Regions from separate parts of the Streptomyces sp. NPDC050619 genome, predicted to be linked through region 2. Evidence: riboswitches for the same ligand, from Rfam matches in the RefSeq annotation. Region 2 holds a riboswitch; each other region holds the start of a gene.

Region 1 (2,192 bases), on a different contig from region 2:
TTGGCGGTGCGGTTGGCGGCGTCCTTGAAGGTCATCCAGCCGTTGCCGGTCTGCGCGAGGGTGCGCATCATACGGCCGTACAGGTCACGGGCGGGGATGGTCCTGCGCGCGAGGCCGGCTGCCTCCGCCTCGCGGTACGCCGCGTCGAACTCCTCGCCCCACAGGTCGGCCAGCTCGGGCGCGTCGGCGGGGGAGAAGAGGGACCACTGCTCGTCCGCGTTCACCCGGCGCATGAACTCGTCCGGGACCCAGTGCGCGAGGTTGAGGTTGTGCGTACGGCGGGCGTCCTCGCCCGTGTTGTCGCGCAGCTCCAGGAACTCCTCGATGTCGGAGTGCCAGGTCTCCAGGTAGACCGCCGCCGCGCCCTTGCGCCGGCCGCCCTGGTTCACGGCGGCGACCGAGGCGTCGAGGGTCTTCAGGAACGGGACGATGCCGTTGGAGTGCCCGTTCGTGCCCCGGATCAGCGAACCGCGGGAGCGGATGCGGGAGTAGGCGATGCCGATGCCTCCGGCGTGCTTCGAGAGGCGGGCGACCTGGTGGTAGCGGTCGTAGATGGAGTCCAGCTCGTCCTTGGGGGAGTCGAGGAGGTAGCAGGACGACATCTGGGGGTGGCGGGTGCCGGAGTTGAAGAGCGTGGGGGAGGAGGGGAGGTAGTCGAGGCGGCTCATGAGCCGGTAGAGCGCGGCGACTTCGTCGAGGGCCCTCGACGTGTCGTCCTCGGCGAGACCGGACGCCACCCGGAGCATGAAGTGCTGGGGCGTCTCGATGACGTTGCGCGTGAGGGGGTGCCGGAGCAGATAGCGGCCGTGCAGGGTGCGCAGGCCGAAGTAGCCGAAGCGGTCGTCGGCGTCCGGGTCGACGAGCGCGTCGAGGCGGTCGGCGTGGATGCGCACGAACTCGGCCGTACGGTCGGCGATGAGCCCTTCCCGATGTCCCACGGCGACGGACTCGGTGAAGGACGTGACGCCCTCGGAGGCGGCCTCGGCGGCGATGTTGATCGTCAGCAGCCGGGCGGCGAGCCGGGAGTAGGCGGGGTCCTCGGAGATGAGACCGGCCGCCGCCTCGGTGGCCAGCTCGCGCAACTCCGTGCCGTCCGCGTGCGCGGACCGGCCGCGCAGCGCGGCGGCGGCGACTCTGCCGGGGTCGGCGTCGGGGAGGTCGGCGGTCAGCTCGGTCAGGGTCCGCAGCAACGCGGCTTTGGGACCGTCGTTCTCCAGGGCTGCTGAAGCCGGTTCGGCTGGCGCGATGGTCACGTGGGGCTCTCCCTCGCTCGGCACGGGGGCCTTGCGGAGGGACAGGGGGGCGGCACGAGCGCACACGGCGTCGCGTCCACCGGCCCATTCCACGAGGCCCGGACGTCAGGGCACCCGACCGCACGGCCGGGCACGCTGTCGGCAGGTCCTCGGACTGAACAGGCGTGCGGATGCACGCGAGTACACCGTTGCGGGACAGTTCCGGATTCGCACCGGATTCCCCTGCGGCGACAGCGAGCACGAGCATACATCTTGTGCCGTGCTCGGGAAGCACCCCCCACATGTTGTGTCGCGTCGGTGTCAGAGCGTCAACTCGTAGGTGAGCAGAGTGATGTCGTCGAGGTGCGGGATCGGGTTCCAGTCGCGCTCGGGAGGCCAGGTCGTGAGGGACTCCGCCCTTCCGGATCGGACCACGGACAGGATCCGTGTCGCTGCCCGGTTGCGGCAGCGCCCATCAGCGGCCTCCGGCCGCGGGGGACGACCAGTGCGCCCAAGACCGTTCGGAGCGTGCCAGTAGGCGGACTCACTCCCGCTCACTGTGAAGGAACGGTGCGGACGAAGCCCAGACGTTCGTAGATGCGGTGGGCGGAGCGCATCGTCCGCTGGGTCGAAGACGGGCCGCCGGATATTTCACCGGCGGCCCGTGAGCACGTACGACTCAGTGTGCGGCGCCCGCCGTGGCCGGCGGCAGCTCCACCGCTACGCCGGGGTCGCCCGCGTCCGCCGTGTAGTCCGAGGGCTTCGTCTCGTCGATGCCCTCCGGAGCCTTCAGCGCCTTGAGGACGAAGGTCAGCACCACGGTGACCACCACGTTCAGCACGAACGCCGTCAGGCCGATGTAGCCGATCTCCCCGATGCCGGGGATCTCCTTCGCCGAGCCGCCGAAGTGCTTCTGCGTCGGCGAGGCCACGCCGTACGCGGCGACCGTGCCGTACACCA
Region 2 (2,192 bases):
CTGCTCTGCTCGCCCCCCGGCTTGAGCAGCACGGGATTCATCAGCGCGGTGGGCTCGACCCGGCAGGCCTGCGCCTGCATGGCCTGCGCCCGCCCGATCTCGGCGCCCTCCCGCGTCACGAACGAATTCAGGGACATGTTCTGCGCCTTGAAGGGAGCGACCTTGACCCCCTGCCGCACCAGCCACCGGCAGATCCCGGCGGTGACGACACTCTTGCCGGCGTCGGAGGTGGTACCGGCGACGAGGAGACCGCCGTTCATGAGGTACGCCCCTTCGTGAGAAGCCGTGCGGCCACGCACCCGCCGAGAGCGAGCCAACTGACGCGTTGCGAGAGTCGTACGGCCCGTTCGACATCCTTTGTGGTGACGGCGCGGCCCGCTCCGTTCAGCACCGGGCGATGCTCCACCCGCCCGCCGTACGACAACGTCCCGCCCAGCCGTACCCCGAGCGCCCCCGCGAACGACGCCTCCACGGGCCCGGCGTTGGGACTCGGATGCTTCGCCGCGTCCGCCCGCCAGGCCCGCACGGCCCCGCGCGGATCCGGACCCGCCACCGCGCTCAGTACGGCGGTCAGCCGCGCTCCCGGCCACCCGGCGAGGTCGTCGAGCCGGGCGGAGGCCCACCCGTACCGCCGATACCGGGGCGACTTGTGCCCGACCATGGCGTCAAGGGTGTTCACGGCCCGGAACCCGAGCAGCCCGGGTACGCCGGCTACGGCCCCCCACACCAGCGCCCCGACCACCGCATCGGACGTGTTCTCAGCAACGGACTCCACCACAGCCCGAGCGATCCCATCGGCATCAAGGGCCTGCGGATCCCGCCCGCACAACCGCGGCAGCCGCGCCCGGGCGGCCTCGATGTCCCCCGCCTCCAGCGCACCCCCGATGCCACGCGCCTCCCGGGCAAGCGAAGTCCCGCCCACGACGGCCCAGGTGGCGGCACCGGTCAGCGCGACGGAGGCGGCAGGGGACGTCCGTACGGCACGAGAGGCGACGGCGCCGAGCGCCATGGCACCACCCGCGCACACGAGGGCATGCAGCGCGCCCCACCCCCGGTGGTCCCGCCACAACACCCGCTCCACGGCACCCGCGGCCCGCCCGAACGCGGCGACCGGATGCCCGCGGCGTGGATCGCCGAGGAGCAGGTCACCGAGGAGGCCGGCGGCGGCGCCGTACGCGAAGACGCGATCGGCACGCATGGACTCAGCCGACCGCTGTCACAGACAGGGTGCTGGTGGTGAACCTCAACAGGCAGCCGCACATGGCGATATGTCCTCACTCAGGGTGTCCACGCCCTGGTTCGACGAGACCGGCGGCGAGAGTTCCTGGCTCCCGGGGCTTCCTACCCCGGTGACAGTGGCGGGACCGCGCCGGATTCGCACCGGCTTCCTCTCCTGCCGCCGTATTGGCTCCGGCAGTCCACCACGGGGTTGGAAGGGCCGTCAACTTGCTGTTGACCTGCGAGAGCGGAGTGTGCTGAGGCCCACATCGCTAGCACGGCGGGGCGGCCGACGGGACCTGCTTGAACGGAATTCCCCTCCACGGGCGGCATTCGACGAACCCGCTTGTGAACGCGGAACGTGAGCGCCTGCAATATCACCCATGCCTCATACGGGGGCGCGGTGGATGCGGGAGGGGACGCACGGTGGCGTACGTGGGCGAGATGCTCCTCGACGACGGTCAGATCGTGCTGCTGGAGGTGGCCGGGGACGGGCCGGCCGGGGTGCGGCGTGTGTCGCGCGGCGCAGTGGTCGCGGGTGCGGCCGAGACCCTCCAGCAGGCCCTCGCCCGAGTGCGGCCCGCGCTCGGCGCGGTGGTCGACGGCGCCCGCGCGTTGCCGAGACCGCCCGGATCGGTGACCGTCGAGTTCGGGATCACGCTCAGCGCGGAGGCGGGGGTCGTGGTGGCGCGGGGGGCGACCGAGGCGCACTTCACGGTGAGTATGCAGTGGGCGAATCCGGACGAGTCCGTCATCCCGGGGCAGCGTGATGGCGACGACCGCTCCTGATGACGAACTCCCGCGGGGTATCGCACGGTTCTGGAGCGCGGACGGGCAGGTCGCCGGCTGCGGCTTTCTGATCGCGGAGCGCACCCTGTGCACGTGCGCGCACGTCGTCGCGGACGCGCTCGGCACCGGCGAGGCGGACCCGGTGCCGCCCACCGCTCCCGTGGCCGTCGACTTCCCCCTGCTGA
Region 3 (2,192 bases), on a different contig from region 2:
GGACCGTTTTCCACATGGGGCAAAGCTAGAGGACGCGGGCCGGGCGGTCGGGTGAGGAGGCACCCGTGTGAGGGTGTAGCGCGCTACACCCTCACACGGTCCCTCAGCCGGTGTCGGCAGGGCGGACGGCCCAGCGCTCCTCGACCCTGGCCAGCCGCCAGTACGCGAGGGCCGCTGCCCAGACGACCACGAACAGACCGACGATGACGTAGCCGACGTTGTCCAGGTCCAGGCCGGCGATCCAGCCGGTGACGCGGTCGCGCAGGCCGAGTTTGTCGTGCAGGACGCCCACCAGCTCGATGGTGCCGACGAAGAAGGCCACCGCGATGGACAGGCCGGTGATGGCGAGGTTGTAGAAGACCTTCCGCACCGGGTTGGAGAACGCCCACTGGTAGGCGAAGTTCATGAACGTGCCGTCCAGCGTGTCGAACAGGCTCATGCCCGCCGCGAACAGCAGCGGCAGGCACAGGATCGCGTACCAGGGCAGCCCGGCGGCGGCACCGCTGCCGGCCATGGCCAGCAGCAGGACCTCCGTCGTCGTATCGAATCCGATGCCGAAGAGGAAACCGAGCGGGAACATCTGGCCGGGGCGGGTGATGGACTTGGTGAACCGGCCCAGCACGCGATTCATGAAGCCGCGGGCGTCGAGGTGCGCCTCCAGCTCGGCCTCGTCGTAGCGTCCGCCGCGCATGGCCCTGAAGACGCGCAGGATGCCCAGGAGCGCGACCAGGTTGAGGGCGGCGATGAGATACAGGAACGATCCGGAAACCGTCGTACCGACGGTCCCGAGGATCTGGTGGCTGCGGGACCCGTCGTCCATCAGGGTGCCCGCGAGCTTCGCCCCGCCGGCGACCAGCAGCGCCATGACGACCACCACGCTGGAGTGCCCGAGGGCGAACCAGAAACCCACCGACACGGGCCGCTTGCCGTCCGCCATCAGTTTGCGGGTGGTGTTGTCGATCGCCGCGATGTGGTCGGCGTCGAAGGCGTGCCGCATGCCCAGCGTGTACGCGGTGACGCCCAGTCCGACCCCGAACGCCTTGGAGCCCATCTCGTAGTGACTCGGTATCACCAGCAGGAACAGAATCCCGAAGGCCACGACATGCAGGGCGACGATCACCCCCAGCAGCCCGGCGGTACGGACGGTGTCCTCACGGCGCCAGCGGAAGGACCCAGTGGCGGCGGCGATTTCGGACCCGCCATGGGGACCGCCATGGGGCGCAGCATGGGGACCACCCTGGGGCACACCTTTGGGCACGCTCATACAGTCACGCTCCAGCACCTCGTGGATCAGCTTCGTGATGCCGTGGCCGGTCTCCTGGCTGACGGGTCGACGCGCCCGCCCCTGCCTTCCCGGCCCGAGGGCCAGTGGCGTCGTACATGGGATGTACATGGGACGGGAACTACCCGATCACAGTGGCGAGGGCCGCTCCGGCCTGAGCCCCGAAGGGCTGTCACCGGTCTTCCCGAACACCACGGCCCGCCCACCCTAGAAGCCACGGCCGACACCTGCAAGGCTGCATATCTGCTCAGGTATCAAGGCAAGTTGAGAAGAAGACATCACCGGCCGCACAGGCAGCTGCGATGATGACCCCATGCACCTCGTCCCCGCGGAGCGGGCCGGCCTGCGCACCATCGACGGACATCGGGTCTGCGATGCCATCGCCGCCGTCGGCGAGCCCGATCACGTACGCACCTGGGCCGACCGCTTCTCCCTCCTCGCCGACCCCGGCCGCCTGGCCCTCCTCCTCGCCCTCCACGGAGCCGGCCCGCTGGCCGTCTCCGACCTGGCCGTCGCCACCGGCATGAAGGACACCGCCGTCTCCCAGGCCCTGCGCCTGCTGCGCACGGCGGGCATCGTGGAGGGGGCGAAAGACGGCCGGATCGTGCGGTACCGGGTGGTGGACGAGCGGACTTCGGAGTTGCTGAAGCACTGCGCGCGTTGAACGCCGGGTGAGAGTTCGTCGAGCGCGCAGTCAGTGCCCGACCGCATCGGCAATCTCGGCCGCCTGCCCCGTTCGGGCGATTCGCCGGGCGCGGATGCGGTTGCGCGCGGTGAGCCCTGGCGCGGCGCGTGATGATCGAGCGATGCGCATGCTTGCAGGACGAGAAGGCCGTGGACGATGCACACCGGCGATCGGCAATGCGCCATTCAGGCCGGTAGGGGGCGGCTGTGGCCGAGAGTGAGCCGC

Evidence for each region. Region 2 has a riboswitch for cobalamin ahead of AB0I77_RS11140 (cobalamin biosynthesis protein). Riboswitches for the same ligand answer to the same signal wherever they lie in the genome.
Region 1: linked by a shared signal. The riboswitch ahead of AB0I77_RS08985 (ribonucleoside-diphosphate reductase subunit alpha) and the one ahead of AB0I77_RS11140 (cobalamin biosynthesis protein) in region 2 are both predicted to bind cobalamin.
Region 3: linked by a shared signal. The riboswitch ahead of AB0I77_RS29475 (HoxN/HupN/NixA family nickel/cobalt transporter) and the one ahead of AB0I77_RS11140 (cobalamin biosynthesis protein) in region 2 are both predicted to bind cobalamin.

The regions. Positions count from the first base shown of each region.
Region 1 is NZ_JBFAIR010000004.1:135,466-137,657, reverse strand. It holds gene AB0I77_RS08985 (ribonucleoside-diphosphate reductase subunit alpha) at 1-1,253, opposite strand, end outside; cobalamin riboswitch at 1,376-1,517, opposite strand; partial or broken gene AB0I77_RS08980 (GNAT family N-acetyltransferase) at 1,554-1,625, opposite strand; gene mctP (monocarboxylate uptake permease MctP) at 1,912-2,192, opposite strand, start outside.
Region 2 is NZ_JBFAIR010000005.1:76,221-78,412, reverse strand. It holds gene AB0I77_RS11145 (cobyric acid synthase) at 1-260, opposite strand, end outside; gene AB0I77_RS11140 (cobalamin biosynthesis protein) at 257-1,198, opposite strand; cobalamin riboswitch at 1,296-1,438, opposite strand; gene AB0I77_RS11135 (CU044_2847 family protein) at 1,663-2,007, shown strand; gene AB0I77_RS11130 (serine protease) at 1,988-2,192, shown strand, end outside.
Region 3 is NZ_JBFAIR010000020.1:28,487-30,678, forward strand. It holds gene AB0I77_RS29470 (histidine kinase) at 1-16, opposite strand, end outside; gene AB0I77_RS29475 (HoxN/HupN/NixA family nickel/cobalt transporter) at 104-1,264, opposite strand; cobalamin riboswitch at 1,291-1,516, opposite strand; gene AB0I77_RS29480 (metalloregulator ArsR/SmtB family transcription factor) at 1,596-1,946, shown strand.